DNA from 2 places in the Paenibacillus xylanilyticus genome. Region 1 is predicted to be linked to the other one. Evidence: riboswitches for the same ligand, from Rfam matches in the RefSeq annotation. Region 1 holds a riboswitch; the other holds the start of a gene.
The links. Region 1 has a riboswitch for S-adenosylmethionine ahead of F4V51_RS23980 (methionine ABC transporter ATP-binding protein). Riboswitches for the same ligand answer to the same signal wherever they lie in the genome.
Positions count from the first base shown of each region.

Region 2: another riboswitch for S-adenosylmethionine. It lies ahead of metA (homoserine O-acetyltransferase MetA); the one in region 1 lies ahead of F4V51_RS23980 (methionine ABC transporter ATP-binding protein).

Region 1 is NZ_CP044310.1:5,382,225-5,398,371, reverse strand. It holds gene F4V51_RS24000 (DUF2515 family protein) at 1-449, opposite strand, end outside; gene F4V51_RS23995 (thioredoxin family protein) at 568-912, shown strand; gene F4V51_RS23990 (COX15/CtaA family protein) at 1,211-2,149, shown strand; gene F4V51_RS23985 (Cthe_2314 family HEPN domain-containing protein) at 2,358-3,086, shown strand; SAM riboswitch class I at 3,210-3,350, shown strand; gene F4V51_RS23980 (methionine ABC transporter ATP-binding protein) at 3,476-4,510, shown strand; gene F4V51_RS23975 (methionine ABC transporter permease) at 4,512-5,171, shown strand; gene F4V51_RS23970 (MetQ/NlpA family ABC transporter substrate-binding protein) at 5,257-6,093, shown strand; gene F4V51_RS23965 (DUF2167 domain-containing protein) at 6,176-7,183, opposite strand; gene F4V51_RS23960 (SDR family oxidoreductase) at 7,505-8,287, shown strand; gene F4V51_RS23955 (NifU family protein) at 8,363-8,608, opposite strand; gene F4V51_RS23950 (YuzB family protein) at 8,689-8,943, shown strand; gene F4V51_RS23945 (NAD(P)/FAD-dependent oxidoreductase) at 8,940-10,001, opposite strand; gene mqnE (aminofutalosine synthase MqnE) at 10,218-11,324, opposite strand; gene F4V51_RS23935 (HesB/IscA family protein) at 11,797-12,153, shown strand; gene F4V51_RS23930 (acyltransferase family protein) at 12,380-13,492, shown strand; gene F4V51_RS23925 (NAD(P)-dependent oxidoreductase) at 13,757-14,398, shown strand; gene F4V51_RS23920 (hypothetical protein) at 14,534-15,028, opposite strand; gene F4V51_RS23915 (glycoside hydrolase family 53 protein) at 15,176-16,147, opposite strand, start outside.
Region 2 is NZ_CP044310.1:1,937,130-1,953,276, forward strand. It holds gene F4V51_RS08820 (Lrp/AsnC family transcriptional regulator) at 1-494, shown strand, start outside; gene F4V51_RS08825 (aminotransferase class I/II-fold pyridoxal phosphate-dependent enzyme) at 508-1,716, shown strand; gene F4V51_RS08830 (aspartyl-phosphate phosphatase Spo0E family protein) at 1,906-2,127, shown strand; gene F4V51_RS08835 (type 2 periplasmic-binding domain-containing protein) at 2,286-2,837, shown strand; gene F4V51_RS08840 (bifunctional adenosylcobinamide kinase/adenosylcobinamide-phosphate guanylyltransferase) at 2,872-3,411, shown strand; gene F4V51_RS08845 (DedA family protein) at 3,535-4,146, opposite strand; gene F4V51_RS08850 (cob(I)yrinic acid a,c-diamide adenosyltransferase) at 4,374-4,949, shown strand; gene F4V51_RS08855 (RluA family pseudouridine synthase) at 4,946-5,929, shown strand; gene F4V51_RS08860 (arsenate reductase family protein) at 6,124-6,489, shown strand; gene F4V51_RS08865 (5'-3' exonuclease) at 6,664-7,557, shown strand; gene F4V51_RS08870 (phosphodiester glycosidase family protein) at 7,563-8,669, shown strand; gene F4V51_RS08875 (MOSC domain-containing protein) at 8,700-9,389, shown strand; gene F4V51_RS08880 (ROK family protein) at 9,460-10,338, shown strand; gene F4V51_RS08885 (HRDC domain-containing protein) at 10,520-11,521, shown strand; gene corA (magnesium/cobalt transporter CorA) at 11,620-12,555, opposite strand; gene F4V51_RS08895 (hypothetical protein) at 12,605-12,748, shown strand; SAM riboswitch class I at 13,010-13,135, shown strand; gene metA (homoserine O-acetyltransferase MetA) at 13,375-14,292, shown strand; gene F4V51_RS08905 (PLP-dependent transferase) at 14,317-15,504, shown strand; gene F4V51_RS08910 (trans-sulfuration enzyme family protein) at 15,497-16,147, shown strand, end outside.

The sequences.
Region 1 (16,147 bases):
AAATTATGCATAAGGTTGCTCTGCAGATCGGTCATGTGATAACCACCGTTGCGGGAAACCATGTGGGCAAGCAGGGCCCAATGCAGTTCGGGATATTGGTCATAACATGCCAAATAGGCTGCTGTACGTGTGATGTTGCTTCGATTATTTTCCACCGTTAGCGTTTTAATTTCTTCCAGAATGATGCAATCCTCTTCACATAATGGGGCGCTTTTGGCATGGCGGGCAGAAGCCGTCTCCGTTCCGGGTAACAGGCGTTCGATTTCTCCCTTTAGCGTCTCAGCCATATCAGCTTCCCAAGCCAAATCTCGTGAAGGATGACGAAGCTGCGCCGAAGCCTTCCAAGCGGCCTGTTTACCACGCCATACTTCTCTGGCTGCTCCAGGAATGGAACGAACAATACGAAAGAGCGAATCAGGGGATACAGCTTCGTTTCGGGTGGAAGTCATCGCCTGTCATCCTTTCATCAGGGTTGGTTTTAAAATAAGTATGTGCTGAATATTTGACTTCCACTCGGCAATTTGCTTCACTAAGGATAAGACAAGGTACAGAAAGGAAGATGTTGTCATGGAACAGATTACATCCAAGCCTGCGTTTGATGTGGCCATTCAATCTCCTCGGCTTACCGTAGCGGTATTTAAGGCAGATTGGTGCGGAGACTGCAAGTACATTGATCCGTTTATGCCTGAGGTCGAGGAAAAATTTGCTCGCGATTTGACACTGATTGAGGTCGATGTGGATCAGGTGGGCACCGTTAGTGAGGAACAAAATATTTTGGGTATTCCAAGCTTTGTTGCATACACCGATGGTCGCGAACTTGTTCGCTACGTGAACAAACTTCGCAAGTCGAGAGAAGAGATTGAACAATTTTTGCAGCGTGCGGTTGAAGTTTACAATACGATTCATAAATAAAGGAAGGCACGGGCGAATTCGTCTGTGAATTCTAATTGGCGCCGTTCCTCTTCAAAAGGGGAAATGGCGTTTTTATTTTTGCTTTTTCAGGGGACAATATAAAGGTACATATAAGGTGATGACTTATTGGTCATTCTGTCGACAGACGTTAACATTTTGTCACAAAGCGAGGCGTCAATGACACTTTTATCCGGTATAATGAATTTAGTTGTGTTAGTTGTGAAATAAGTGTCAAAGTATCGAAACAAGCGGAGAGATCATTCTTCGCCATCTTAAACCAACAGCGGGTGAGAAAAAATTGAAGCACTTAACCTTGTTTAAATGGTTAACCGTATTAACTTGTCTTGTTATGTTCCTGGCTACGTTCGGCGGCGGGGTCGTTACCAAGACGGAATCCGGACTGGGGTGCGGCACGGAGTGGCCTTTATGTAACGGTAAACTCGTTCCTGCACATACTGTAGCCTCACTGATTGAATATTCGCATCGCGCGGTCAGCGCATTGGCTGGATTACTTTCCATTGCCTCTTTTGTTGCATTTCTACGATATGGCAAATCACGTCGTGATCTGCAGTTGTTTTCCTTCTTAACGTTGATCTTTGTCATTATCCAGGGGATTATGGGGGCTTTTGCCGTTGTCTTCTCCCAATCATCGGCGGTCATGGCGCTGCACTTCGGTTTTGCCCTGATTGCCTTTGCCAGTTCCCTGATGATGGCTCTCGGGATTAGGCAGGAGGCTCGTCATGGTGGTCTCGAAAGATTGAACAAATACCCGCGGGTCAGCAAAAGCTTCCGCAACCTGGTATGGTTCTCAACCATCTACACGTATCTTGTGGTATACACAGGGGCCTTTGTAAGTCATACCGACTCAGCTGGGGGATGCTCAGGCTTCCCGCTCTGTAACGGACAGATTATACCTGAACTGTCTGGTGGCGTGGCCGTAGCATTTGCTCACCGTGTAGCCGCTGCTTCCCTTGTTATTGTGATTGCAATCCTGGGGCATTATGCATATCGCAAACATCCGGATAATACGGAACTTCGGGCATTGGGCGTTGTATCTGTGGTGCTCATTCTGCTCCAAGTCCTGATCGGTTTTGGCATGATGCTTACCATCAGCCGTCCGGAAGTGTACATGTTCGTGGCTCTGGCTCACATGCTTGATATCGCCATTTTGTTCGGGATATTAACCTATATGAGTTTCCTGGTGTACAAGCTTCATCGACCAGCTGATCGTTTCTAACATTTAATTGTACAGAGTCGTTCATGGTTTCCAAATGCAAAGTCCGCCATCCAATGATGCACATCATTGGGCAGGTGGGCTTTGTTTGATGTCAGGCGGGGCAGGGCACCCTAATGTAAGCAGCGATCATACGTTTACTCTGATTCCGATTAGGTTTAATATTATAAATCATCTTATTGATCAGCAGAGTGGAAAGAGGAGGCTGTATATGCTGCGAACGTTGCTGGGTGAATTGCCGCGTCAGAATGAGGGCGTATTGGAAGAAGCGATCGAGTCCATGGTGGAGACACTCGGACTGTTACAACGACAGCTGGATTTGAATCAGGACCCGACTCACGATTATCGCAAACTGTACGTATGGACGCAGGGATTAATTTCTTCACTGGACGAGCTGGAGCAGGCCTGCTTCGCTGCTTCCCACTTCCGCCAGAAGGTCAGGGCTGGCTCCACCGATGACATGACCATTGAGGAGAAGGCCGAGTACGCCCGATACGTGTACTTCTACAAGGATGGGTTCATTCGTTGTTTTGCAATTCTGGATAAGACAGGCACGGTATTAAATGAAATTTTTAATCTGAACACCTCCAAGGTAAAATCCCATTTTTCGTATTTTACCGTGATGAGACAGTTTGGCTATTCGAAAATGCATAATGATCTTGCTGTTGAATTAATCAAAATTAAGGATGCATATCGGGAACCGATGAGCAAATTGCGCAAACGTCGGAATATGGAGATTCACTACATGAATTCCGAGATGCAGGATGATCTGTGGCAGCTTCATCAAACGTTGCAGGGGAAAGTGAAGCTTGAAGATCTGGATCAGCACCTGGAGGAATTGCGTCAGGGTGTGGATATGGTTTGCGAAACGCTAAAAGCATCTTATGGTTACATTAATAAAATGTGGCACAAGCAGGGCATGTCAGAAGTGGCAAAATAATTGTGTAATATTTACCTTTGACAAAGCGGAATACTTGGATTATACTGAGTTTCTAATTAAGCGTTACATGACATTAACATGCATACCATTTACATTTTACCACTGAACTTATAAATTTAATATTTCTTATCGAGAGCGGCGGAGGGACAGGCCCGATGAAGCCCGGCAACCGATTTATAACGACATGACAACCAGTCATACTTTATAGATGTTAGGTGCTAATTCCTACAAAATGGTGCACAGCACGATTTTGGCAGATGAGAAGGTATATTCTTTCGCGTGAAGAGCCCTTTTTGTTTCTGCAAAAGGGCTCTTTTTTATATGTCAGAGGGGAGTTTTCCTTTCATTCGGGTAAAGATACATGTAGGCGGTGGGAAGGAGAAGTCATATTGATCGAATTAAAAGGATTAACCAAGACGTATGGCAGAGGTTCAAAACAAACGACAGCCCTAGCCGATTTGGATCTAAAGATCGGTAAAGGTGAAATATTCGGAGTGATTGGACACTCTGGTGCAGGGAAAAGTACATTGATCCGTTGTATCAACCTGCTCGAAAGACCAACATCTGGTGAGGTATGGGTAGATGGAGTCAACCTAATCGGTCTCCATAAGACAGAGCTGCAGAAGCAGCGACGCAAGATTGGCATGATATTTCAGCACTTTAATCTGTTATCCTCGGCTACAGTATATGACAATGTAGCTTTTCCACTAAAGCTCGTGAATACACCTAAAGCTGATATTGACCGCAAGGTGAAGGAGATGCTAACTCTCGTTGGATTGGAGCATCATAGCAGCAAATATCCGGCTCAGCTGTCAGGTGGACAGAAACAAAGAGTTGGTATTGCCCGTGCACTTGCCAGTGATCCTTCCGTTCTGCTGTGTGACGAAGCAACATCTGCCCTTGATCCGCAGACGACAGCTTCGATTCTGAAGCTGCTGCTGGACATCAATCAGAAATACAATCTCACGATTGTTTTGATCACGCATGAGATGCATGTTATTCAGAGCATTTGTGATCAAGTTGCTGTCATTCATCAGGGGGGAATTGTGGAGCAAGGCCCAGTAACAGATGTCTTCCTTAAACCACAGCATGCCATCACGCGTGACTTCATGCAGCGTGATCACGATTCTGAGCTTCTTCTAGAAGAAGCAGCAATGGCACATGCGGGAGGAACAGTACTGCAGGATGGCCGATCACAGTTGGTCAAAATTTCGTTCTTGGGTGAGAAAACGTATGAAGCCATTCTGTCGAGAACCGTTCGTCAGACCGGAGTGGACTTCGCCATTCTGCAAGGTACGATCTCAAGGATCAAACAGATCCCATATGGCCAGTTGACCGTGCGGTTTGAAGGCGATGCAGATGCGATCAGCCGGACTGTGCAGGAATTGAAGGAGCAAGGGCTTGATGTGGAGGTGCTTCGTTAATATGGATTTTTCAACTGTACGTTGGGAAGAGATCGGTAAGGCCTCCATAGAAACACTGCAAATTCTGGGAGCTTCCGGTTTGTTCACCATCATTATCGGGTTGCCGCTGGGTGTGCTGCTATTCATGACAGCAAGATCGGCTTCCATCCAGTCACGTACAATCTACACCGTGTTATCCATTATTGTTAATATACTGAGATCAGTACCATTTATCATTCTGATTGTTGCCCTCATTCCGTTTACACGTTCACTCGTGGGTACAGCCACTGGGGTGCTTGGCGTCATACCGCCGCTCGTCATCGCAGCTGCTCCTTACTTTGCAAGGTTGGTCGAGACAACGCTGCGTGAAGTAGACCGTGGTGTCATCGAGGCGGCTCAGGCAATGGGAGCATCCACCGGACAGATTGTAAGACGTGTACTGCTTCCCGAGGCACTGCCTGGTCTGCTCGCTGGGATTACAATCACAATTGTAACGCTGGTTTCGTATACAGCCATGGCGGGTATGGTCGGCGGAGGCGGACTGGGTACGCTAGCAATTAACTATGGGTACTTCAGATACCAATATGAAATTATGATTATTTCTGTTGCATTTATGGTTATTCTCGTACAAGTTCTGCAAATGTTTGGCGATCAACTGGTTAAACTGTTCACCCGGAAATAACACATATATAGCATACTGCATCCATTCCATATCGAATGAATGCAAAGATGCAACAAAAAAATTTATTGGAGAAGGGGTTTTACTCATGAAAAAATGGTCTTTTGCACTGCTAAGCTTGATGCTGATTGCGGTACTGGCTGCATGCGGAAACAACAAGGATTCCGACAGTGGCGCAGATAATGAGGCAGGTGCACCGCGTACGGTGGAACTGAAAGTGGGAGCTTCTCCTACACCTCATGCTGAAATCCTGGAGAGCATCAAACCTGAGCTGGAAGCTCAAGGCATTCGTTTGCAGGTTGTAACATTCAACGACTATGTTCAACCAAATCAACAGCTTGCCGATAAACAACTGGATGCAAACTTTTTCCAACACCAGCCGTACCTGGACACAGAAAACAAAGAACGTGGTTTTAACCTCGTTTCGGTAACGCCTGTTCATGTTGAGCCTTTTGCTGGATACTCCAAAAAGATCAAATCTTTGGATGAACTCCAAGACGGCGCCAAAGTAGCCATTCCTAATGACCCATCAAACGGTGGTCGTGCACTTCTGCTGCTTGCAAAAGAAGGAATCATTACGCTGAAAGACAATACCAATATTGCATCCACCATTCAGGATATTACAGCTAATCCGAAAAACCTGGATATTATTGAGCTCGATGCAGCCATGATGCCTCGTCAGCTGGATGAAGCCGATCTGGTATTCATCAATGCCAACTATGCCCTTGAAGCTAACTTGAATCCGGAGAAGGATTCCTTGCTTATCGAGGATCTGCAAGGCAACCCTTACGCAAACATTCTCGTTGCCCGTGAAGACAACAAGGATGCAGATGCGATCAAGAAGCTGGCTGCTGCCCTGAATTCCGAAGCAGTTAAAACCTTCATCAAGGAACGTTATCAAGGTGCAGTTGAACCTGCATTCTAAATAGTTCTGTATTTTCATACTAAAAAGCATGTTAAAAGCCCCGCAATCTATCAAAGATTGCGGGGCTTTTATGTGCAAAACGTTATGAATGTCTATTAGGATCATGCTCTGAATTTCGATCAGATGTTGTACCTGTTTGCCTCGGGGACTCTTGTCCAGCGGCATGTTGCTGATAGGATTCCTCTATAGGTGATATGATATCCCGTTCGTTTGAATGGGAATCAGACTTATTTTTTCTTCCTGTCAGTTTTCGGCGTAACCAACTGAATGCGCCAACAATAGCAGCGACGATCACGAACCAACCCTTTTTGAGCAGAAGCAGCAGACCGACTTTCTTTGCCACGGCTACTCCAGCGCCTCCCAAAATAAGTCCAGTCAAACCAAGCTCCGATTTTTTATCTACAGATGCATTAAATTCTTCGTATTTGTACCCCTTATTTACGGTAAGGTTGCTGAGTACACTATCTTCGAATTGCTGGCGATTTTGTTCAAAATTCGCGCTGTCTGTTACCAGGATAACTCCGATATATCCTTCACGCGTCAGGACATTAACATTGTAATTCACAAGCTCTTCCTGCTGGGCATCCTTAAGGCCGAGGGAATACAGCAGTTGATGTGTATTATTGTCGTACGCAGGTTCGATATCCCATCCGGTGACAAATAGCTGATTGTCCGGAGTGGTTTTCTCATTCTGATCTTCAGTACCTCGTTTGTAGCTATCCAGAAGTTCGTCGGCATCCAGATCATCTTGATCACCGTCGTCGATATGTCCGGTATTATTATATTCAAACACGACATACCAGTTCGATTGTTCTCCAGCTCCATATATACTACCGATTTCAGTACCGTTTGGGAAAGAGTCACTGTCTTCCATAAAACGCTTGGTGTTGGAAGCGTCAAGATAAGTTAGATTTTCGGCAACTTGTAGTGTGGCCTTATCATCCAGGGAAACAGACGCTGGTCCATCAATCCATTCGTAATCTTGTGAGTTGCCATCATTGCTGCTTTCTGCGAATGCTTGTGGAGTAAAGGGGAGATGGAGCGCAGTTACGAGAAACATTGTCAAAAGTGCAGGTAACCATCTTTTCATTATGCTATTCCTTTCGAATGCATCATATAACGTGGAAATTACATGATTATATGTATTATGTCGTTATCATCATAAGAAAATAATGACTTATCGACATTACCATATGCGGTTACCACTGACAAGGTATTTATGGTGAATAAGGGTTATTTTTACTTCTTAGGACCTAGTCCAGTTCATTTTGGTAATTTTAAAATTAAGTATATAGTCCTCAATTTACACTTTTTTGCACATGGAACAGATTGGCGGGGTGTTGCAAGTTGTGAGGGGATGATAAATCTTTTATACTGGATGAGTGACTGCTCTTTGAAGAGGGGGATGGACGTGAAGGGGAAGATTGCCCTCATAACGGGAAGTGCCAAAGGTCTTGGAAAAATGACGGCCCTCCGTCTGGCAGATCAGGGATGCCATATTGCCTTGAATTACGTGCACAGCCGTATCGAAGCTGAAGCACTTCAGGCCCAGATCACAGCAAAAGGTGTACAGTGCATCGCCATTCAAGCAGACATTTCCAAAACGGAAGACATCGCCAAGTTGGTAGAACAGGTTGAAGTCGAGCTGGGCAGTATTGATATACTGGTGAATAATGCGGGACCTTTCGTTCGCGAACGAAGATTGTTTGCAGACTATACCGAGGCCGAGATTCAAATGTTGGTACAGGGGAACCTGCTGGGCCCCATGCTTCTCGACCAACGCGTGCTTCCGGAGATGCGACGCAAAAAGTGGGGCCGAATTATTCATTTTGGTTTCAGTCATGCGGGAGAGGCACGATCCTGGCCTCATCGTGCAGTTTACGCTGCTGCGAAGGTAGGTCTGGTATCCTTTACGAAGACGCTTGCTGTGGAGGAGGCTCCTTACGGCATTACGGTGAATATGGTGTGTCCCGGTGATATCCGGGGGGCCAATAAGGAAAAAACGATTGATGAATTAGCTGGCATAACCGATCAGGAGACGCCGAGAGGCCGTCCTGGGAGCGGTGAAGATATTGCTCGGGTGATTACGTATTTGTGCCTGGATCACTCCGATTTTATTACAGGCAACATTATGGATGTTTCGGGCGGGCTCGATCCTATACGTCCAACCATCCAGCGTGAAGAGGGACATTAGAGAAACGCACAAAAAAAGAGCCCTCCGCTTCGATTGAAGCGAAAGGCTCTTGAGGTTTATTTCGTGAAGGATTGATTAGAATACTTGTACGACTTCTTCGACACCGTCAACTTCTTCAAGAAGGGCGCGTTCAATCCCGGCTTTTAAGGTAATGGTGGAGCTTGGGCAGCTGCCGCAGGCACCGACCAGTTTCAGCTTAACGATGCCGTCCTCCACGTCGACCAGTTCCACGTCACCGCCATCGCGTTGCAGGAACGGACGAAGTTTGTCAAGCACGTCAGATACCTCATCATACATGGTGCTTTGTGCGTTTTCGCTCATATTTTTCAACTCCTTTCCTCTATATATTATATTACAATTGGCCGTAAATTAAAATGGTCAAACAAAGCAGGTGAACCTACATGAGACCGATTATTGAATTTTGTGCCAACAATATGCATTTTGGCACAGATGAAGTCATGGAGCAACTCGAAGAGAATCCAGACTATGACGTGATAGAATACGGCTGCCTCAGCAACTGTGGCCAATGTTATATGACTCCTTTTGCACTGGTCAACGGTGAAGTTGTCATCACGGACAAAGTGGAAGATCTATATGACGCCATTTTGGCCAAAATTGCCGAAGCCGATGCCTGGGATGAGCTGGATCTCGACTAACCGAGATGACGCTTGGACATCCAGAGCACGCCGCTTTTCAAGATACGAGGTACACGTCCCATCATGGACGTTTTGCCCATTAGCCCAAACCCAGCCTTCTTGCCGAGTGCACCTAGCGTGCCGCGGAGCTTGAGCGGCTGCGGGTTGGGCTTTTCGCCTTTCCAGAGGGCATGCTGAATATGAGCGATCTGTTCACCCTGTACTTCTGCAGCCTGACCACTTGGTGCATAAGGTACACTGGCACAGTCACCGACCACATAAACATCTGTGTATTCAGGAATTTGGTAATATTCATTCAGTACAACCCGGCCCTGAGGGTCTTTTGTAACGTCGAGATCCTGCACGACTTTAACGGGCTGAATGCCGGCAGTCCATACTACAGCATCCGTCAGGATTTCTTCATCCCGGTTATAGATAGCGTTCCCTTCAAGACGAGAGATGGCGACATGTCCGCGTGTCTCTACCTGATGTTCGTTAAACCATTCATGCACGTAAGCGGACAACCGCTGCGGGAATGCGGATAATACGCGCTCACCACGGTCCAGAATACTAATGTTGAGATCTGGTCTGCTCTCTCTCAGTTCAGCAGCCATCTCGACACCGCTCAAGCCACCGCCAACAATATGCACATGTCCGTAAGCTTTCACTTCGTTCAGACGGAGATAGGTTTCCCGCGTTTTGCTAAAACTTTGAATGGTACAGCTGTATTCTTCAGCTCCCGGAGTATTGTGGAAACGGTCTGTACAGCCAAGTCCGATGACAAGCTTGTCATACTCCAAAGGATCCTGGCCTTCAAATTCAATCTGACGCTGTTCCAGATCAATCGAAGTGACTTCTCCATAACGGTAAGTGACTTTCTCATGGACTGGAAATTGGATGCGCAGGTCATAGTCCGATACGGTACCTGCTGCGAGTGCGTAATATTCGGTCTTCAATCCCTGAAATGGGCTTCGGTCCACCAACACAATTTGTGTATCTGACGGTATTTTGCCTTCCAGAAGTTCCTTGATGATCGTGAGGCCGCCATAGCCGCCCCCGAGAATGACGAAATTTTTCATGACTCGGCTTCCTTTCTGCATCAGTCCCGTATGATCGGGGCTGTAACCTGTGGAGCAGCTATGCTTTCACATAGCTGCTCCTTTTGTTTTATTGTAATTATTATATCGAAAATTGTGGAGTCTAAAATTAGAGGTATTATACCCACTTGATGCATCGATTCGAGTGGTCGTTCTCCTGTTATGGATGAAAGAGGTTATCGAGACGATGCAGCAGGTTTATTCGTATACTTGGATTTCGTTGTAGAAGGTGTCGCGTTCAACAGGAATGCGACCAGCGCCCTTAATCAGCCATATGAGCTCTTTGCGGGTGAGGCCTTCAGGCGTCAAGGCTCCTGCGGCATGACTAATCCGTTCGCGAACGATGGTGCCGTGTGCATCCGAAGCACCGAATCCAAGGGCGACTTGAGCCAGCTGTGGGCCGATATTGATGAAGTATGCTTTAATGTGGTCAATGTTATCCAGCATGAGGCGGCTAATCGCAATGGTTTTAAGATCCTCGTACGCCGAGTTACGGCGCATAATGCTGGCATTTTTGCTCTTAGGCTGCATGGAAAGTGGAATAAATACCATAAAACCGTTGGTTTCATCCTGCAGTTCGCGAATTTGTGCCATGTGGTTAACGCGATCCTCGTAAGATTCAATCGATCCATACAGCATTGTAGTATGCGTACGCATGCCCAAATTATGAGCGGTACGATGTACCTCAAGGTAGCGATCCACGTTTGCTTTGTCGACACGCATTTTTTTGCGGTACTCATCGGACAGAATCTCTGCTCCGCCGCCCGTCAGTGATTTCAGGCCTGCTTTTTGCAGTTCCTGCAGCACTTCCTTAATGCTGAGTCCGCTGATGCGAGTGAAGAAATCAATCTCTGCCGCCGTATAAGCTTTCAATGTTACATTCGGATATTTTTCGTTTAAAGCACGCAGGGAATCGACATAATATTGAAAAGGCACATGGTTATTATGTCCGCCTACAATGTGGAACTCACGTACGCCCGGGTGTATATGCTGCTCTACGTACTCGATCATTTCCTCTCCAGACAACGTGTAGGAACCTTCTTCGCCCTGGTCTTTGCGGAAGTTACAGAAAGCGCAGTGTGCTTCGCAAACGTTAGTGAAGTAAAGACTCATGTTTTCGATAAAATACACTTTCTTGCCGTTCTTGCGCAGGTTGGCCTCATTGGCCAGTTGGCCGAGAGTCAGCAAATCATCCGTTTGATACAGATAGACGCCGTCTTCTACGCTCAGCCTTACGCCGTTCTGCACTTTCTCAACGATTTCCGCCATTCTTTTGTCTGTGAATGGTGTTACCAATGTAGACATTTGGTTTCCTCCTGTTCTTAACCGGATTTGAGTTAAATGTAGGTCTTGTTTACAGAACTACATAAAAAAGATGCGGTCATCTGCCGCCTCTTTAGAGGACTAACCCTCCATTACCCGGTGCAGCATATGCTGCATGTGTAAAGCTGAATTTTTCTTTAAGTTTTTGGCCGAATGGTTGTAAAATCTAAAAGTGAGTCTGATGACTCTATATGCATTGGGGACTGCGTGGCAGTCTCGAAATGTGAAAAAAATTACAACTCCATATATGATCATCGTTTGAATAAGTCATGACAAAATATCGACATTTCAGAGCGATCACCTATCCATTATAAACCTCGTGTCCCGGGGGTTCAATACACTGGCAAGAAAAAGGAGCCAGGACAGACACAGAATAGGGATAAACATGGCTTGAGCCTCTTGACGGGGTGGAGTATAATTTAAGAAGAGTTAACGAAAAGGAGAGTGACCTGGCATGATTAGCATCAGCGAAACAGCTGCCGAGCGATTGAAAGAGATGCTTTCACAGCAAGAGACACCTGACATGTTCCTGCGTCTGGGCGTTGCACCGGGAGGTTGTACCGGATTTTCGTACGCCATGGGCTTTGATGATAAAGAATCCGATGAGGATATTTATATGGATATTCACGATATGAAGGTTGTAGTCGAGAAAGAAAACCTGAAATATCTGAATGGTCTTGAAATTGATTTTGAAGAGTCCGGTATGTCCGGCGGCTTCACCATCCATAATCCGAATGCGGTTGCGACTTGCGGCTGCGGATCTTCTTTCCGTACGAGAGAAGAAGCTGGGGTACCGGATAAGGATTGTTAGGACTTCAACCGTTCGGCGTTACTTTTTAAACATAAAATGAACTATTGAAATCAGGCCTCTATAGCGTGATAGTCTCGACTAATACGTTGTAGGGGTCTTTTTGTCATGTTCTCTGAGTTCTCGCAAAAGTTCAGACTTTAGAAAATAACAAAAAATTCAATATTTACTAAATCAATTCATAAGTGATACAATTTGTATCAAATTGAAACGGAAGGGGAATTTTGCATTGAAAAAAGAACTGGTCCCTGAAGTTATTTGGCTTAGGTGTCTTGCCTGTCTCACTGTTGTCGCCATCCATTGTATTAATATGACCTTTACAAACTATGAGGGAGTACTTTCTAACCCATCCGTAACGTCCCTAGAGGTAGTAAAACTTGCTCTCTTGTTTGGGACACCCACGTTTGTTTTTATTTCTGAATTTCTTTTGGCGAAATCATATCCTAATCACATTCCTAATCAATTCCTATGGAAACGTGTTAGGTACATCCTGATTCCCTACATAACGATGGCAGTGGTTTACGCATTATATAGTTTAAGCAGATCAGGGGACTTAACAACTATAGCCTTGCTTGTTAAAATTGTTAGAAACATTGTTGCAGCAGATTATATCGCCTACTTCATTATTGTTATTTTTCAATTCTATGTCCTGCACATCATATTTACGAAGTATTTCCAAAAGATATCACCGAAGCTCATGATTTTTCTGTGCTTAGTGGTTAATCTAATTTACCTCGGCTTCTTCAATTTTGTCCCCCCGCTTTTCTTAATCCCTGGTGCGGAGTATTTATGGAACCGTTTCTACTGGATACCTTTCCCTGGATGGTTATTTTATTTCTCGGTAGCTTACTATGGTGGTAAAAATCATACTGCTTTTCGGGAATTCCTGGCTCGATACATCAAATGGTTCGTTTTATCCTCAATTGTCAGTTTCCTTGTCATATTGAGTTTTCGTTTTTCAGATTTGTTACCTGAAGGGAACTCCAAGCGAATAGACATGTTGTTGTATACGATAAGCGTAATCTTTGTTGCCTTTTATCTTACATCCAAAATAAAACAGATACCTTGGATTATTGATCTGGTAAGCAGGTATTCCTTTGGTATCTACTTATTACATTTGATATTCGTGCAGAACTTTAGCGAGATTTTCGATGGGCTGAGTCCATGGATTAATATACCTTTAACTTTTGTTTTGAGTATTGGGGTATCCATATTGCTCACTTTTGTGCTTCATAAATTGAAGATTGGAAATTATTTTGTGGGTAAGATAGGGGTCAGGTTTAGTACGAAAACAAAAAATATACAGAATGAAAATTGGGTTGAGAAGGAAGTGAAGGTTTGAGGTAATCCTGACATCCCTGACAGTTGTTAAACACCATGGTTCCATAAATTGGAGTGAACGTAATAAAGGAAGATTAAAGACCCGTGCCAAGACTAATCATAGAAATGAAAATAAATAATGCGCAGTTTTCAGTTGGGAGGTGCCTCTGGAGCTGCGTATTATTATGTTTTAATCACCAGAGAGGAATAGTTGACAAAGTTAGTTGTAACTAATATAGTTACAATATAAGTTATCCCACAAAACAAACTTAAAGGAGAGATGATGATGAAAATCGGAATTATTGGCGCAACAGGCAAAGCAGGCAATCTGATCCTGAAAGAAGCAGCGAGCAGAGGCCATGAAGTAACTGCAATTGTACGTAACGCATCCAAGGTGGAAGACAAAAGCCTGAACGTGTTGGAGAAGGATGTATTTGATCTTACTTCGCAGGATGCCCAAGCGTTTGATGTTATCGTGAATGCATTCGGCGCACCTGCTGGAAAAGAACATCTGCATGTGGAAGTGGGACAGGCTCTGATCAACATCCTGAAAGATGCTCCTCAAACTCGCCTGATCGTGATAGGCGGGGCTGGCAGTCTGTTCACCGATGAGACGCACTCCCTGCGTGTCGTTGATGCGCCAGGGTTCCCTGATGCATACAAACCAACAGCGACAAACCAAGGAAAAAATCTGCAGGACCTGCAAGCATCCTCCGGAATTCAATGGACATTCCTTAGCCCGGCAAGCTTCTTCAATCCCGAAGGTGCACGCACTGGAAAATATCAAACGGGTAAAGATCACATCATTCTGAACAGTGAAGGCAAAAGTTATATCAGCTATGCAGATTATGCCATTGCCTTGGTGGACGAAATTGAGAATGCAAAACACAAAAACGAACGCTTTACTGTCGTAGGCGAAGCGAAGTAACCCTGTTTAGCCATAAAACTAAAACGGACGCCGATCATTTCAATAGATCAGCGTCCGTTTCATTTAAAATAGAGTTAGGGATGTAGTTAATGCTGCAAAAGAATTAAGTATACGTTTTACCGAATTTTCAGTGGATTAGGTGATATCTGGGGACTCCGCAATGCTCACTGTATCCATACCATCAGCACCATCAGCACCATCAACGGCATCGATGACACCCACAGCAAGAGTAGTCACTGCGGCCGCCGCCAGAAGATGCTTGGCGCCAAGCTTCACTCGGTCCATATCTTCTTCTTTCATGCCTACGACAACATCCTTGCCGCCGTTATATACATATTTGGCTGAAACTGCAACGCCCTTTGCCGTATTGGTCACGGCATCTCCCAAATCGGCAAGTCCTGCCTCGACCGCAGCATCATCTTTTCGAATTGCACCGCTGGCCAGATCATATGTACCACTTGCCAATTGACCTACCGTTTTCCCCGTGTTAATCGTAGCTTTCTCTACGCCGTTGCCAACCTCCTTAACGAAGGAGCTGCCTGCGATCTCACCGATAACCCTAACGCTGCCACCAAGTACTTTTCCGGTAACTTCCCCTGCGAACTGCCCTAATCCTTTTAAAAAGCTCATCCCTAAACCTCCTCTAGAAACGATAAGTTCTCTTGTAGCTTATTATATTCGTATGCATGCCAAAAAACCAACGGTGACAGCCCAGGCATCGTAAAAAAAGGCACTGCCCCACGGAGGTCAGTGCCTTTTTTGCATACTCGACCGGGTCTAGTCGATAAATCCTTCCATGACCACTGTCGGCATCATATTGGATTGCCAAGCGCCTTTGCCGTAACCACCGTTATACCCTGGAGTAGCTTGCGGCTCCCAGTAAAATACGCCTTTTCCTTTGCCGTTTGGCAGGTTGCGGATTTGATTTTTCATGGCGGCCACGAAGCTTTTGCCTGCAGCAGCCTGGTTGTTGTCCATGCCGATCTCGGAGATGATGATTTCTTTGCCGTAGCGATTGATCAGGTCTTTCGCATTGTTCACCGTGTTCGTCACCGCTGTGTTCCAGCCGGAGGCTGAAGGATAGAGGGACATGGCGATCATATCGAAGTTAGCCCCATTATTGATTAACCCACCAATATTCCATACATACAGTGCGTTATCGTCTCCACCTGCCAGATGCACGATTGTTTTGGTTCCAGTGCTCATGGACTTAACGGCATTATGGCCTGTGTTCACCAGCCAAGCGTAATTTTTCATGTTCGTGGAAGCTTTGCCATCCTCCCATAACATGCCGTTGCTGGTTTCGTTTCCGATCTGCACCCAGTCAGGCGTTACCCCTTTGCTCTGCATGGCCGTCATCACGTCACGTGTATGATTCCATACCGCATCCATCAGCTGTTGGAAGGTGTAATTTTTCCAGGCAGCCGGTTTGGTTTGTTGACCAGGGTCAGCCCAAGAATCACTGTAGTGTAAAGTCAACATGACGCTCATGCCCGCATTCTTGGCCCGCTGTGCCAAAGCTGCCGCGCGATCCTTATTCATATATCCGTTGCCATAATCATTGGACGGATTAACGAACACTCGAATACGAACGGAATTGATCTGATAATCATTTTTCAAAATATCAATAATGTCACGCTGTACACCATTTTTGTCCTTCCACTTGTAACCTTGCGCTTCCATGCCCGGTACCCAGCTGATATCTGCCCCTTTGGCGAAGCTGGGAGCTGCGCTGGCATGCTGACCTGC
Region 2 (16,147 bases), 3.0 Mb from region 1:
ATTTGAACGATCTGCAATTAAAAGTTCTGGATCTGCTGAAGGAAGACGCAAGAAGGACTCCGGCGCTGCTGTCTACACTGCTTGGGGAGTCTGAAGACAAGATCAAGAACGCTGTGGCCCAGCTCGAACAGGACCACGTTATTGTAAAGTATGCCACGGTGGTTAACTGGAGCAAAATCGACGATGAGAAAGTGACAGCCCTGATTGAAGTACAGATCACACCGGAACGCGGTCGTGGTTTTGAGGGTATCGCCGAACGCATTTATTTGTATCCACAAGTGAAATCCGTCTATCTCATGTCAGGTGCATACGATCTGCTCGTAGAAGTAGAAGGTGGCAACCTGCGTGAAGTCGCTAACTTTGTATCAGAGAAGCTGTCTCCAATTGATTCTGTGCTTTCGACCAAAACCAATTTTATTCTTAAAAAATATAAACAGGACGGGATCATTTTTGAAGACCATCAGGAAGATAACCGTCTCATGATCTCGCCGTAAAGGAAGATGTGTCATGATAGTGAATGAACAGACAACAGGGAACAACAAGAAGATGACCTCGTATCTGGCACCTCTGGTTCAGCAGATACCCCCATCCGGGATTCGGAAGTTTTTCGACCTGGTTGGTGACAACAAGGATATCATTACTCTCGGTGTCGGAGAACCTGACTTTGTAACGCCTTGGCATATGCGTGAAGCTTGCGTATACTCCCTCGAGAGAGGTATGACAAGTTATACATCCAATGCGGGAATGCCCAAATTGAGAGAAGCCATCAGTCATTATCTGGATACTCAATTTGATACCAAGTACGATCCCAAGGATGAAATTATCGTTACGGTTGGCGGTAGTGAGGCGATTGACCTTGCTCTACGTGCATTAATTGTACCAGGAGATGAGATTCTCATTCCGGAGCCTTCGTATGTAGCCTATTCACCAATTGCTTCAATTGGCGGAGGGGTTCCTGTGGGTGTCGAAACGTATGCCAAGGACCAATTCAAATTGACTGCGGAGTCACTGGAAGCATCGATCACACCGAAGTCCAAAGTGGTGATTTTGTGTTATCCAAGCAATCCGACCGGTGCGATTATGACGTACGAAGACTGGTTGCCTATTGCAGAAGTCATCAAAAAGCATGACCTGATCGTCATTGCTGACGAAATCTATGCAGAACTGACGTATACTCAAAAACATGTCAGCTTCGCTTCGATCCCGGATATGAAGGAGCGCACGATTCTTGTGAGCGGCTTCTCCAAAGCTTTTGCCATGACGGGTTGGCGGATTGGTTACATGTGCGGTCATCCGGAACTTATCGCAGCCATGTTGAAAATCCACCAGTATACCGTAATGTGTGCTCCAGCGATGGGACAGGTCGCAGCACTTGAGGCGTTAACGAATGGACTGGGAGAGAAAGACCGCATGGTCGAATCCTATAATCAGCGCAGACGTCTTATCGTACAGGGATTCCGTGACATCGGCCTGGATTGCCATGAACCTCAGGGAGCCTTCTATGCATTCCCGAGTATTCAAAGTACGGGCCTGAACTCTGATCTTTTTGCCGAACGTCTCCTGACCGAAAATAAAGTTGCTGCTGTTCCTGGTAACGTGTTTGGCCCACAGGGAGAAGGCTTCTTGCGCTGTTCTTACGCCACTTCAGTGACCCAATTGAATGAAGCTTTGGAACGAATCGGAAATTTTGTTTACAAACTGCAAAAAGAGGGTTAATAAGAAGTAGGGTGTTTTCGAAAATGTGGACATTTTGCAACTTAGAAAAAAATAACTTTCTTTTACTAAATATTGTGATATAATTTCAATTTGAAATATGTTTTTCATATATTTGGAAACTAATTTTCCAAGGAGGGGTTAGCATTGTTTTGTGTAGAATATGATTTACCGACTAATCGTGGGCAGTACCTGGCTGAAGGCGATCAAGGCGACCGATGGTCGGTGAGACCAGATCACGAATCTTTGCATGACATTTCCTTGGAAGATGAGATCCACATGCTTCGTCGCAAGATGGAACAGATTTTTATGGAGGAGAAATCCTTTACTTCAGAGATTGTGATTGAAATCAGCAGTTTATTGGATCTGAAGATCAATGAATATATGAAAGCTAACCCGATAAAAGGCAGGTAAATTGATACTTACGAAAACGTTACCCATATTTATGTTAAAGGAGGCCCTTAGGGGTCTTCTTTTTTGATGGGTTAAGAAATCTCTTATTTGTAAGGGCTATTTTTTTGCGTGGAACAATTGTGATATATTGTACTAAGGAGACTAAAGGGGGAACTGGAATGAAGAGATTTTGGGGGCTAACCGCACTCGTATCATTGATTTTTCTGCTCGCTGGATGTGGTGGTAAAGACGGATTTACCATTTTTATCATTGATAATCAAGGTAATCCATCCGTAATCGGAGAACAGTTACAGGCCAATCTGCAGCAGAAACTGGGTGAGGAACCTAAAGTGGAAGTCATTACAAGCGCCATGTATGATGTACAGAAGATTATGGTAGAATACGCTGCAGGCAGTCATGATATTTTCATTCTGCCCGAGGCAGATATGAAACAATACGGAAGCAATGGTTCCAATATTCCGCTGGATGATACATTTGATCCTGAGAAATATAAGCGTGGTGTATTTGAGGGCGGAGTGTTAGTTGAGGATGGTCAGGGAGACGATGGCACCGATATGAAGCAAGAAACCCATCTCTATGGCATCCCACTCGAAGATATGCAGATGTTTAAGGATGTGGAATATGCCGCCCAAAATCTGTTTGCTACCATTCCGCTATCGGCTGCCAATGTTGAAGAATCCAAAAAAGTGCTGAAGGCGCTGACAGAATAGCGTATAAGTATGGTAACTGAAGGAGGGGAGCGGATTGCTGATTACGGTCACTGGCGGGATAGGGAGTGGTAAAACCCGGTTTGCCCTAGGTTATGCAGCTCAAATCAGCCGGGAAGGAATCTATTTATCCACAGGCGATCATGATCCGGTGATTCCGGAACTGCCATCCGCTCATTATCGAGCCATTTCAGCCGGAAATGGCCATCACCTGACGGAAGTCATTCATCAGATCAATCGGGAATCGAATCTGTTTCTGGCTGATCAGCGAATTGTCATAGTGGACAGTCTGACTTCGTGGATGGCTGCCGGATTTAGAGCAACGGATGATCTTGATCAACAACGCGTACATACACAACAGCTGCTTGATGCCTTACTATCTTATCAGGGCAAGTTGCTGGTCGTTACCAATGAAATGCAGGGTTCCCTGTATCCATCGGAAGAGGAGCGTATTTTTGCCGCAAGGATGGCTTCGGTGAATCGTGCACTGCAGTCTCACTCGGAACGCATGTACATGGTGGTATCGGGACTAGCCATTGATCTGAAGAAGCGAGAAGTGCGGTACCACGATTCCTGAGTATAGTAGGTCAAGAAGCCAGGTAAACAAAAGCCTCCATAACCACAACCTGTGGTACGGAGGCTTATTTATATGGAGTAATATATGATTATGATTACAATTCAGTTGCATAAGACGCGATTTCTATTTGCTTTTTTTCATACGTCTGATCCACCAGATCACGCAACCAACCACGATAATGGCGAGCAGCGCATATACCACCAGTGAATAGACGTCCATAAAGTGCAAAATATTTTCCCAAGAAGCGCCAAGCGCAGCCCCAACCAAGACCAAAATAATGTTCCAGGCGAGTGTCCCGATGGTGGTGAAGAGGACGAACAAACCGAATTTCATATTGGACATGCCTGCTGGAATGGAGATGAGACTGCGAACAAGTGGCACCATGCGGCAGAATAGTACCGTCCACATTCCATATTTGTCAAACCATGCATCAACACGGTGGATATCTTCTTTTTTGATTCGCAGAATATGTCCCCAGCGATCTACAATTTTCTCCAGACGCTCTACATCAATCAGCAATCCGATTCCATAGAGAATCACTGCACCCAGCACAGAACCGATGGTAGCCGCAATGATAACACCTGGAAGAGTGAGGCTGGTGTACGTCGTCATAAATCCGCCAAAAGGCAAAATAATCTCCGAAGGAATGGGAGGAAATACGTTTTCGAGCGCAATAATGAGTGCGATCCCTATGTAGCCGTATTGTTCCATGAAATCGGTTATCCAGTTTTGCATAATCGTCTCCTCTACTTTTGATTTACCTGAATTTGACGTATACTCGGGCAGAGCACGCCAATTCATATATACGTGCAAAGGGTACAAGCGGTTTCTGAAAAAAATGCATTTCCGTATCAAGCAGAGGTCAAGTATACTGGTTAAGTTGAGATTAGAAGGGCAGGCATATTAAGTATTAACCGATGTTTTGCCATGTGAATGAAATTAAACATTTGGAGGGATTGCAAATGGGCATCTATACACGAACAGGTGATGAAGGGCAAACTTCGGTCATCGGAGGACGGGTGATCAAAGATGACGACCGCGTTGAAGCTTACGGTACCATCGATGAGCTGAATTGTTTTGTCGGCCAGGCAATCAGTCAGATCGATGATACAGAGGGGAAATTCGAGGATTTGCGCGAACATTTGCTGGAGGTTCAGCAAGAATTGTTTGATTGTGGGTCGGACCTGGCGTTTGTGAAAATCAGCGAAACCAAATACAAAGTGCGGGATGACATGGTCACCCGGCTTGAACAATGGATTGATCAGTATGACGCGGAGAACCCGAAAGTGGAACGGTTCATTATCCCGGGAGGCAGCCCGCTGTCTTCAGCGCTTCATGTGTGCCGTACGGTATGCCGCCGTGCAGAGCGCCGCACGGTAACATTGGGACAGCATACAGATATTAATCCTTCGGTACGCCGTTACTTGAACCGTCTGTCTGATTATTTCTTCGTTGTAGCACGGACCGCCAATGCCAGACAGCAGGTGTCGGATATTGAATATGTACGGAGCAAAAAAGTGTTCCGCCGCAAAGAATGAGCGGCTATTATTCGCCGATTGTCTACACCGTTCCCGAACATGAAGATGGCTGGCTGCTGAAAACCGTGCTTCAGCGGCGGCTGCAGGTATCGCGCAAGCTCTTGTCCAGGCTGAAGATCACGGAGCAGGGAATTATGTTAAATGGAGAACGCGTGTATATCAGCGTGAAGGTATCGGCTGGAGATATCGTGGAGATTCGGATGGAACAGGAGGAATCGGATGACATTTTGCCGGAATCCATTCCTTTTTCCATTTTGTATGAAGATGAACATTTGCTTATTGTTAACAAGGATGCCGGCATAATTGTGCATCCGACACATGGACACTATACAGGAACGTTGGCGAATGGTGTTGTTCATTACTGGAAGTCCAAGGGAGAGCTTTTCCGGTTTAGACCTATTCATCGTCTGGATCAGGAAACTTCCGGGGTGCTGGCTATTGCCAAAAATCCATATGTGCATCAGCATGTGTCTGAACAAATGATCGCAGGAACCGTAGATAAAAAATACATTGCGTTTGTGCATGGGAGTCCTTCCCCTGAACAGGGGTCCGTTGATGGCGCTATTGATCGTGATCCGGAGGAGCCTCATCGCCGTATTGTTACACCTGACGGCTATGCAGCAAGAACGTTGTACAGCACGGTAACCCGGTGGGACGGAGGAACTGCTAGTGCAGTCAGCCTGAAGCTGGAGAGTGGCAGAACTCATCAGATTCGTGTACATATGACTTCTATCGGATGTCCGTTGATCGGGGACCGAATGTATAAGACACTACCTGAGGACGAGATTGACGAACAGACAGCTGTCTTGCGGGAAGAACGGGATTTGTGGATCGATCGCCAGGCATTGCATGCCTGTGAGCTATCGTTTGTTCACCCACTTACACAGGAACGCATGACGTTCCATGCACCCCTTCCTTCAGATATGGCTGAGCTGGAGAAACGTTTAGATAACGAGGCGAAGCCAAGGGAAGAGCTGTAGGGGCCCGAATTACCCTTTGTGAATCCAATTAAGGTGCAGCTGTGATCCGAGGAGCAGACACTCCTTGTTCCATGTTTTTTTGAAATCGATTTAAACTTATGGCGATGGTATTGATTTAGCTCGACTTTTGGATTTGCGAAGCAAACCAAGGGAAGAGATAAATCAAAACCGGAGCATTTTAGGAGGAAATTGTCATGAGTAAACTGAAAGTATACCAGTATGCAAAATGCGGAACTTGCCGCAAAGCAGTAAAATGGCTTGAAGCTCAAGGCCATGAGCTGGAGTTAATCCCCATTTTTGACACACCCCCAACTGAGGCCGAATTAACCGAGCTCATTCAGAAGAGCGGACTTGAAGTGAAGAAGTTTTTCAATACAAGTGGAGAAGTGTACAAGGAGCAGCAGTTGAAGGACAAGCTGCCTGGCATGTCTGCTGAAGAACAGATTCGTCTGCTTGCCTCCAATGGCCGTCTGATTAAGCGTCCCATCGTGACAGATGGGGAGCAGGTGACCGTAGGATTCAAGGAAGAGACGTATGAACAGCAATGGAACAACGTTTAGCAATAGGCTGAGTAACGTGTCTGTCCATTCATAAATGAAGCCGATTAGTAGCCCTGAAATGTTCAACATTCAGGGCTTTTTTGGCTGAACGATCCTTGGCGGAACTATGCTATAATGATAGAATTAGTTTCGATATTTTATTTGCTATATACAGATAGGAGAGAACAAAATCAAGTGAATCAACGTAATGAACCTACTTTGTTGCTGGTAGACGGTATGGCGGTGTTGTTCCGTGCATTTTATGCGACATCTGCAAGCGGATATATCAGACGGACAAAGGCAGGCTTGCCAACCAACGCGGTATACGGATTTATCCGTTATTTCTGGGATGCGGTTCAGACTTTCGGACCAAGTCATGTGGTATGCTGCTGGGATATGGGTGGCAAGACGTTTCGCGGTGAAGAGTACGCGGCATACAAAGGCAATCGTCCTGAAGCACCGAATGATCTGATTCCCCAGTTTGCATTGATCCGTGAAGTCATGGACAGCCTGGGTATTCCGAATATTGGAGCGGAAGGGTATGAAGCCGATGACTGCATCGGTACACTGGCCAAGTATTATACGGAGCAGACGGATATGAACGTGATGGTGCTGACCGGCGACCATGATATGCTGCAGCTGATTAATGACCGGACAAGCATTATTATTATGAAAAAAGGCCACGGCAACTACATGGTGTATACGCCTGAATCTCTCATGGCAGAGAAGCAGTTGACTCCTCGTCAAATCATTGATATGAAAGGTCTGATGGGAGATGCAAGTGACAATTACCCTGGAGTACGTGGAATCGGTGAGAAAACAGCTCTAAAACTCGTACAGGAATATGGCACCATTGAGGGTATTCTGGATAATTTGGATAAACTCACGCCATCGGTACGTAAAAAAATCGAGAATGATCTCGACATGCTGCATCTGTCCCGTAAACTGGCAGAGATTCACTGCGCTGTTCCGGTAGCCTGCGCACTGGATGTATGTGAATTGCGTCTTGATCCGGATACGGTGATGGACAAGTTCGAACAACTTGAGATGAAGAGCCTGGGCTCTTGGATGGGAGTGGCAATAGGGTGAGCAACATGCAGACCAAACGTGCCGGTAGAAAGTGGTGGACAGGGGCTATGGCCCTCGTCCTGGCTTTGCCGGTATTACTATCAGGCGCAGTAAGCGCTCCGCAAATAGCTGATGCAAAAGCGGCAATAAGCACCAAAGTACAGAAAGTAAAAGCAGCAGGACGAAATTTCACCGTACAAACGGTAAGCATTCCCAAAGGAACACCGGTGACTGTAGGATTAGCCAAGAAACAGGTAGGACAAACGGCAACATTGCCGTCCATTGTAAAATCATATGGTGCTCAAGCAGCCATTAACGGGGCATTTTTTGAAGCGTATAACGGAGCACCAGATCCTTATGGCATGTTAATAGCAAATGGAAAAGTCATACATATTGGACGATACGGAACAACGATAGGTTTCAAGGAAGATGGAACAGCAATGATGGATTCACTTCAGGTAAGTCTTACAGGTAAAGTTACCGATTCAGCAGGTAAGTCACGCAGCTGGTACGCAACATTCATTAACCGTACACCTTCTGCGAATGCGAGCATATCAATGCTCTATACTCCGGAGCGCGGCCCCAAAGTTGGATTCAAGGGTGGTACTGCAGTTGTGATGGAGAAAGGGATTGTCACCAAAAAAGTAGCCAATAACAATGTAGCGATTCCGAAGAATGGATCGGTATTGGTCTTTACGGGCAATCAGAAATCTACTGCAGATCGCTTCTCTGTGGGTTCGACTGTAGAAATGAACTACAAATATACCAATGCATCAGGCAAAGAGATTCCTTGGGAAGACGTAGTAACTGCTGTTGGTGCTGGTCCTCGTCTTGTGAAAGACGGTAAAGTCGCCGTGAACCCAACCAGCGAAGGATTCAAGGATACCAAGATTCTGAATGCCTCTGGTGCCAGAAGCGGGATTGCCATCATGGGTGACGGTTCAGTAATGCTTGCAACTGTGTCGGGAGCCACCATTAAGGAATGGGCGGCAGTCATGCAGAAGCTTGGTGCCAAGCAGGCCATGAACCTGGATGGCGGAGCTTCCTCGGGCTTGTATGCAGGTGGCAAGATGTTGACTTCACCAGGGCGGTTGTTAAGTAATACACTCGTTTTTGGCAGCTCAGTCCGTTAAAGTACTAATTTTATGGGAGGTAACAAGCACATGACACTCACACCTGATCAACAGTCAGCAGAACGTAATACAGCTGTTCTTGCCATTAATGTGGGCCAGCCTCAGCCATTGCCTGGCCAGAAGCGTGAAGTGCTAAGCGGCATTGTCAAACTTCCCGTATCCGGCCCGGTTTTCCTGTCATTCACTGGAATGACAGGAGATGGCCAGGCGGACCTGGAGAATCACGGCGGACCGGATAAGGCTGTATGTGTATACGATTACAGTCGATATTCCGCACTGGAACAACTGATGGAGCGCAAGCTGGACTGGGGAGCTTGTGGTGAGAATTTAACGGTGGAAGGCTGCTCTGAGGATCAAGTCCGGATTGGTGATATGTATGAACTGGGCGGAGCTTTGGTTCAGGTTAGCCAGCCAAGACAACCCTGCTTCAAACTCGCTGCCCGGTATGATTTCAAAGAGTTGCCTGTGTATTTTCAGGAAAGCGGCTATACCGGTTTCTATTTTCGCGTACTGGAGGAGGGAGAAGTCGCTCCTGACTCTCCGTTCAGGCGTATCCGCACAGACCCTGCATCCATGACCGTTCTCGAGGCCAACCGGGTCATGCATCAAGGGAAGAAGGATGCAGCCGGCATGCATGCATTACTGGCTATTCCATCGCTTTCGGATAGTTGGAGGCAAACGTTGTTGAAACGTTTGGATAAGCTGGAGAGCGGGCAGTAGGTTCACAACATATCATCGTCCAGAACCAAAGATGAATTTCACTTTAAACTAACTTGGGAGTGTGACTAACTTGACGATTTTAGGCGCAATTGAAGCTGGGGGAACCAAATTTGTATGTGGGATTGGAACTGAAAATGGTGAGGTGCTTGAACGGGTAAGTTTTCCTACAACCACACCGGAAGAAACGATGGCGCAGGTTATCGCTTTCTTTGAAGGCAAAGGGATTGAAGCTTTGGGCGTAGGTTCTTTTGGACCGATTGACCCGATTGAAGGAAGTCCTACGTACGGATATATTACAACTACACCGAAGCCTCATTGGGGTCAGTATGATATTATTGGCAAACTCAAGGAACATTTTGATGTGCCGATGACGTTTGATACGGATGTAAACGGAGCTGCGCTTGGAGAAGCGACCTGGGGAGCAGCACAAGGGCTGGAGAGCTGTCTGTATATCACTGTCGGAACAGGTATTGGTGCCGGAGCAGTCGTAGGCGGTAAAATGGTTCACGGTTTATCTCATCCAGAGATGGGACATATTATTGTACGCAGACACCCTGAGGATACATATGAAGGCTTTTGTCCATACCACGGGGACTGTCTGGAAGGACTCGCAGCGGGACCAGCTATCAATAAACGTTGGGACCAACCGGCGTATGAGCTGCCAGCAGATCACAAAGCCTGGGAGATTGAGGCACATTATCTGGCGCACGCACTCATGAATTATGTACTGATTCTCACTCCGGAAAAAATTGTGATGGGTGGAGGGGTCATGAAGCAGGAGCATCTGTTCCCCATGGTGCGCAGCAAATTGCAGGAGCTGTTAAATGGATATGTTCAGCATCCGGCCCTTCACTCGGGAATCGACGAGTATGTCGTTCCGCCAGGCCTTGGTGACAATGCCGGTTTGTGCGGATCGCTGGCCTTGGCCAAATTGGCTTTGAACAAATAATTCAATTGATCACAAGTGGTTGACGAATTTTTCCATTGTGGTAAGATATGAGCAACAGCATACTACGGTTAATGAGGAAGCACCTCTCTTGCAATGAATTTGCAGGAGAGGTGCTTTTTTTGTTGCCTGGAGGCGGCTCATCTAACTGTGAATAGGCTGCAATATTAAGGAGGGGAAATCGATGGAAGTCATTTTCATGAACAGATTGTCCAAATTGTCAGGTCAACATGAGGAACACGCTCAGCTGTGGATTGGTGAGGAGGAAGGTGCCTGGCATCTCGGGTGGAGCCATTATGAGGAAGGAGATCGCGAAGACAGCATCTGGTATGAGGGGAGCTCCTGGGAAGAACTGCTCCATATTTATCGTCACCAGTTGGCGATTCGAATGAGTGAAGGTTACCGGCCATTGATTCAGGGACTGTTTCATGAGACGGATGATCTGAAATTACGCAGTTATGGTGGACAGCGTCTTCATTGTTATAGTGAACGCTACGGCAATGAAGAGTTATATGCTGATCTATGCACATGGCGGAGAAGAAGGGCAGCGTCTGACCGGAAGGCCCCATACTTTATTGCAACGAATCGTTTGCTGCGCATGATCAGTGCATTCGTACCACAAACCATGGAGGAACTGATGCAGTTACCAGGTGTTGGGGAGAGCAAAGCAAATGAATACGGTCAGGAGTGGATGGAGCTAACAAGCGGAGTAGAGCGTTCTACGGCTTTTCCACTTGATTGGGTGCAAACGGTATTGTCCGAAGATGAATATGAGAGCTGGTTGTACAAGCAAAAAGAACAGAAATATAAGCAGGAGCTGGACAAGTTCACCACTCGCAAGCAGGTGCTTGAGGGTATGAAGGAAGGGTATACGCTGGAAGAGATTGTGAATCGCTCCGGACTATCCCGCAGAGAGCTGATTGAACTGCTGGAGACACTCGATACGGAAGGTTATGATACGGATAGCCTCCTGGATGCAGAGCTTGCAGTCATGCCTGAGCAGGAGCAGGAGGCGGTCTGGAGTGCATACGAGGAGCTGGGAGACAGTTTCCTGAAACCTGTATTACATAGAGTATACGGCGGGGATAAGCCGGTTAGCGGCAATCTGGAGCAAGTGTACGAGAGACTGCGCATGATCCGCATTCGATTCCGAAGACATGTAGAAACAGAGCGGAACGCGGGCTAGGCAGCCCATATCGTTTCGAGAGAAGTTTTTGAGTACAGAAAAAAAGACGAAGCTGTTTCTCCCTGAATGGAGTGCTTCGTCTTTTTGAATGAATACGTTCAGATCCAATCTTTTTTGCGGAAAATAAAGAACATGCTCAGGCCAAGGGTCACCATCAGGCCAATGACTACAAAATATCCATACTTCCAGTCCAGCTCAGGCATGTTGTTGAAGTTCATCCCATAGATGCCGGTAATGACCGTCAGGGGCATGAACACCGTTGTAATGGCGGTAAACACGCGCATGATTTCGTTCGCCCGGTTGGCGATACTGGATTGGTAGGCTTCTCGCAAGTTTCCCATTAGGTCTCGATAAGTCTCGAACGTCTCGGATATTTTCACAGCATTCTCATAGATGTCACTGAAGTACTTCTGCAGCTGGTCATCGATGAGACGCAAATCCTTTTTGTTGAGCGTATTGATGACCTCTTTTTGAGGTCCAAGCACTTTCTTGAGCCACAGAATCTCACTGCGCAGCCCGATAATTTCATTCAAATGGGACTTTTTCGTATGCATCAAAATATCTTCTTCCAATTTCTCAATGCGTGCTTCGATCCGGTCGCCGACGGTAAAGTAGTTATCCACAATCAAGTCGACCAACAGATACAGAAGACGATCGGGAGTGCTGACTTCCTGTTCCCACAGAATAGGCTTCAAGGTCCGCAGTTCGCTGACCTTCTGCTTCGTAACACTAATGATATAGTGTCTCCCTAGAAACAGGTTAACCGCACGCAAAAAGATCTCTTCGTCATCAAAACGAATGCTGTTTACGACAATAAAATAATGGCTCTCATAAATTTCAATCTTAGGACGCTGCTCTTCATCACTCAAACAGTCCTCTACAGCCAGATCATGCATCATGAACAGCGGCTGAAGTACCGCCAGATCATCAACGTCTGCATCGATCCAGTAAAATCCCTCAGCTGGTGGCGTTAGCGCCTGCTCAATATCGTCCACCGGGATAAATACACCGTTGTTTACCAACCGGATTTTCATCGTTCATCCACTCCTTCTGCACCCGCCAAACAGGCGGATTTTCATCAATATGGGCGCAAAAAGAACAGATCAGCCGGTCGGCAGCGGAGCCTGGAAGTCAGGACTGCGTTCGCTCTATAACCAAACGGAAATAACGTCCCGCTGCCGGCATGCTGATGTCAATTCTCTATGCAGTTTGTCGGAATACGGCTGACAGTCAGGCCTCGGGTCGCCATCCATTGAATATGTCACCTCTCACATAAGGGTTTGCAACACTTGTTTAGTATACCGCTGGTACATGGTGCTTTCAAGCGCAAAAATGTGTCTATTTCGCGCCCTGAAGCAGTGTATGACAGCGATAGACAAACGGTTCCGGCCTACATGAACAGACATAAAACTACATGCTTGACGTGAGAGGATTAATGTTTTAAAGTAGACGGTGAAGTACACTAATTACACAATCGAATAAGGCGAAATCTTATCAAGAGTAGGTGGAGGGACTGGCCCGATGAAACCCGGCAACCGGCGGTATACCGCACGGTGCTAATTCTTGCAGCGACTAAGTGTCCATTGAGGCACTGTTGTAACTGAGAGATGAGAGAGGCGCATATCTATTTACATATGACCTTTCTCGGAATCCGAGGAAGGTCTTTGTTATATGCACCGACTTCTCAGCACTGATTTTCGCTATGGAACTTGAGTTTGTCAGGTTAGAGCGTTGCGCTTTTTGCAATTCTCCACCTATAGACAAGCTCATGGCAGTCTAGAACGATTTTGATGTGGTACACATCAAGCCTGTGATGGCTGCATCTATCTATGCACAAGGAGGAGTTGTACATCATGCCAATTAAAATTCCAGACGCACTGCCTGCCAAGGAAGTCCTCGCAGGTGAGAACATCTTCGTAATGGACGAGACACATGCTTACCAGCAGGATATTCGTCCACTACGCATTGCTATATTAAACCTGATGCCTACCAAGGAAACAACAGAAACCCAATTGCTTCGTTTGGTGGGGAACACCCCTATACAGGTCGATATCGTTCTGGTTCATCCCAAGTCCCACACATCGAAGAACACGTCACAGGAGTATCTGAATCTGTTCTACAAAACCTTTGATGAGATTGAACACCGCCGTTTTGACGGAATGATCATTACAGGTGCCCCTGTTGAGCAGATGGATTTCGAAGACGTGAATTATTGGAAGGAAATCCAGGAGATCTTCGATTGGACCAAAACCAACGTTACATCGACCATGCACATCTGTTGGGCTTCTCAGGCTGGTCTGTATCATCATTTCGGTGTACCTAAGGTAGCGCTGGAAGAGAAGTGTTTTGGCGTATTTCCACATACGATCAACAAATCTCACGTACAGCTGCTTCGCGGATTTGATGAAGTGTTCAATGTTCCACATTCCCGTCATACCGAAGTTCGGCGCGAGGATATTGAGAAAAACGATAACCTCGAAATTTTGGCCGAATCGGAGGAAGCTGGCATTTTCCTCGTTGCCACCAAAGACGGCAAACAAATTTTTGTGACAGGGCATGCGGAGTATGATCCATTGTCCTTGAAATGGGAATATGACCGCGATGCATCCAAGGGATTGGATATCGCACTGCCAAAAAACTATTTTCCAAATGACGATCCATCCCGTGTTCCTCCGGCAACCTGGCGGGCACATGCAAACTTATTATTCTCTAATTGGCTCAATTACTATGTGTATCAGGAGACGCCTTACGATATTGGCCCGCAAATCTAATCGAGATTACAGGAGGATACTGCAATGGAAGACAATAAGTTAAAAATCGAAAGCCGCTTGGCTCAAATCGGATCCGTCAATGAGCCGGGAACTGGTGCCGTGAATTTCCCCATCTATCAATCAACGGCGTTCCGACATCCAAAGCTCGGGCAGAGCACAGGCTTTGACTACATTCGTACGACCAATCCAACACGTAAGGTACTGGAAGAAGCTGCAGCTGCACTCGAATCCGGTGATGCCGGTTTTGCCTGTAGCTCAGGCATGGCAGCGCTGCAAACGATCTTCGCCATGTTTGGACAGGGAGATCATCTGATTGTCTCACTGGATCTGTATGGGGGAACGTATCGTCTTCTAGAGCGTATCCTGTCCCGGTTTGGCGTAACGGCAAGCTACGTGGACACGAATGATTTGGTGGCCATGGAAGACATTCGTCAGCCGAACACCAAAGCTGTATTTATCGAGACGCCAACCAATCCCCTTATGATGATTACGGATATTGAAGCGGTCAGCTCCTGGGCGAAAAGCCATAACCTGTTGACGATTGTGGACAATACACTGCTGACGCCATTCTTCCAACGTCCGATCGAGCTCGGAGCAGATATCGTTGTTCATAGCGCAACCAAATACCTGGGTGGACACAACGATGTGCTTGCCGGATTGATTATCACCAAGGGCGAGGAATTGTCAGCCGAAATGGCATTCCTGCATAACTCCATTGGTGCGGTACTATCTCCAAGTGATTCCTATCAGTTGATGAAAGGCATGAAGACACTCGCGCTGCGAATGGAGCGACATGAGTATAATTCACTTACCATTGCCAAGTATTTGCTGGAACATCCATCGGTGGGGGAAGTATATCACCCTGGTTTGTCAGATCACCCGGGATACGAAGTGCAGAAGAAACAATCTAGAGGAAACACAGGCATCTTCTCTTTCAAAGTTAAAGATGCCCGTTTAGTTGAACCGCTGCTGCGCCATATCAAGTTAATTGCTTTTGCCGAGAGTCTTGGCGGCGTTGAATCATTGATGACGTATCCTGCGGTACAAACGCATGCAGATATCCCGCTCGAAATACGCGACGCCATAGGTGTCGATGACCGCTTGCTACGCTTCTCCGTAGGAATTGAGCATGCAGAAGATCTGATTGCGGATTTGGGGAATGCCCTGGAAGCTGCGCAGCGTGAGGTTGAAGGAGGCGTACATCATGAGTGAGCAGAACAACAAGCAATCCGAATTGAAGTTTGATACGAAGCTGCTGCATTTTGGTGACGAAGTGGATAAAACAACAGGAGCCTCCAGCGTACCGATCTACCAGGCATCCACATTCCATCATTTTGATATCTTTAATCCACCACAGCATGATTACAGCCGTTCGGGTAATCCGACACGTCAAGCGTTGGAGGATTACATCACACTGCTTGAAGGTGGAGCTCGAGGATTCGCCTACTCTTCAGGAATGGCTGCAATCTCCAGTGTGTTCCTGATGTTCTCGGCAGGCGACCATATGATCGTAACAGAAGATGTGTATGGAGGAACATACCGACTGCTCACATCCATTCTTAGCAGAATGCAAATTGAGACGACGTTTGTGGATATGACCAATATTGAAGAGGTGAAGGCGGCCATTAAGCCAAATACGAAGGCTGTCTATATGGAGACACCTTCCAACCCAACCCTGCGGATCACGGATATTGCTGCCGTCACATCCTGGGCACAGGAACATGAACTAATCACCATTCTCGATAACACATTCATGACGCCATATTATCAGCGCCCGATTGAGCTCGGCGTGGACATTGTTGTACATAGTGCAACCAAGTTTCTTGGTGGACATAGTGACGTACTTGCAGGACTT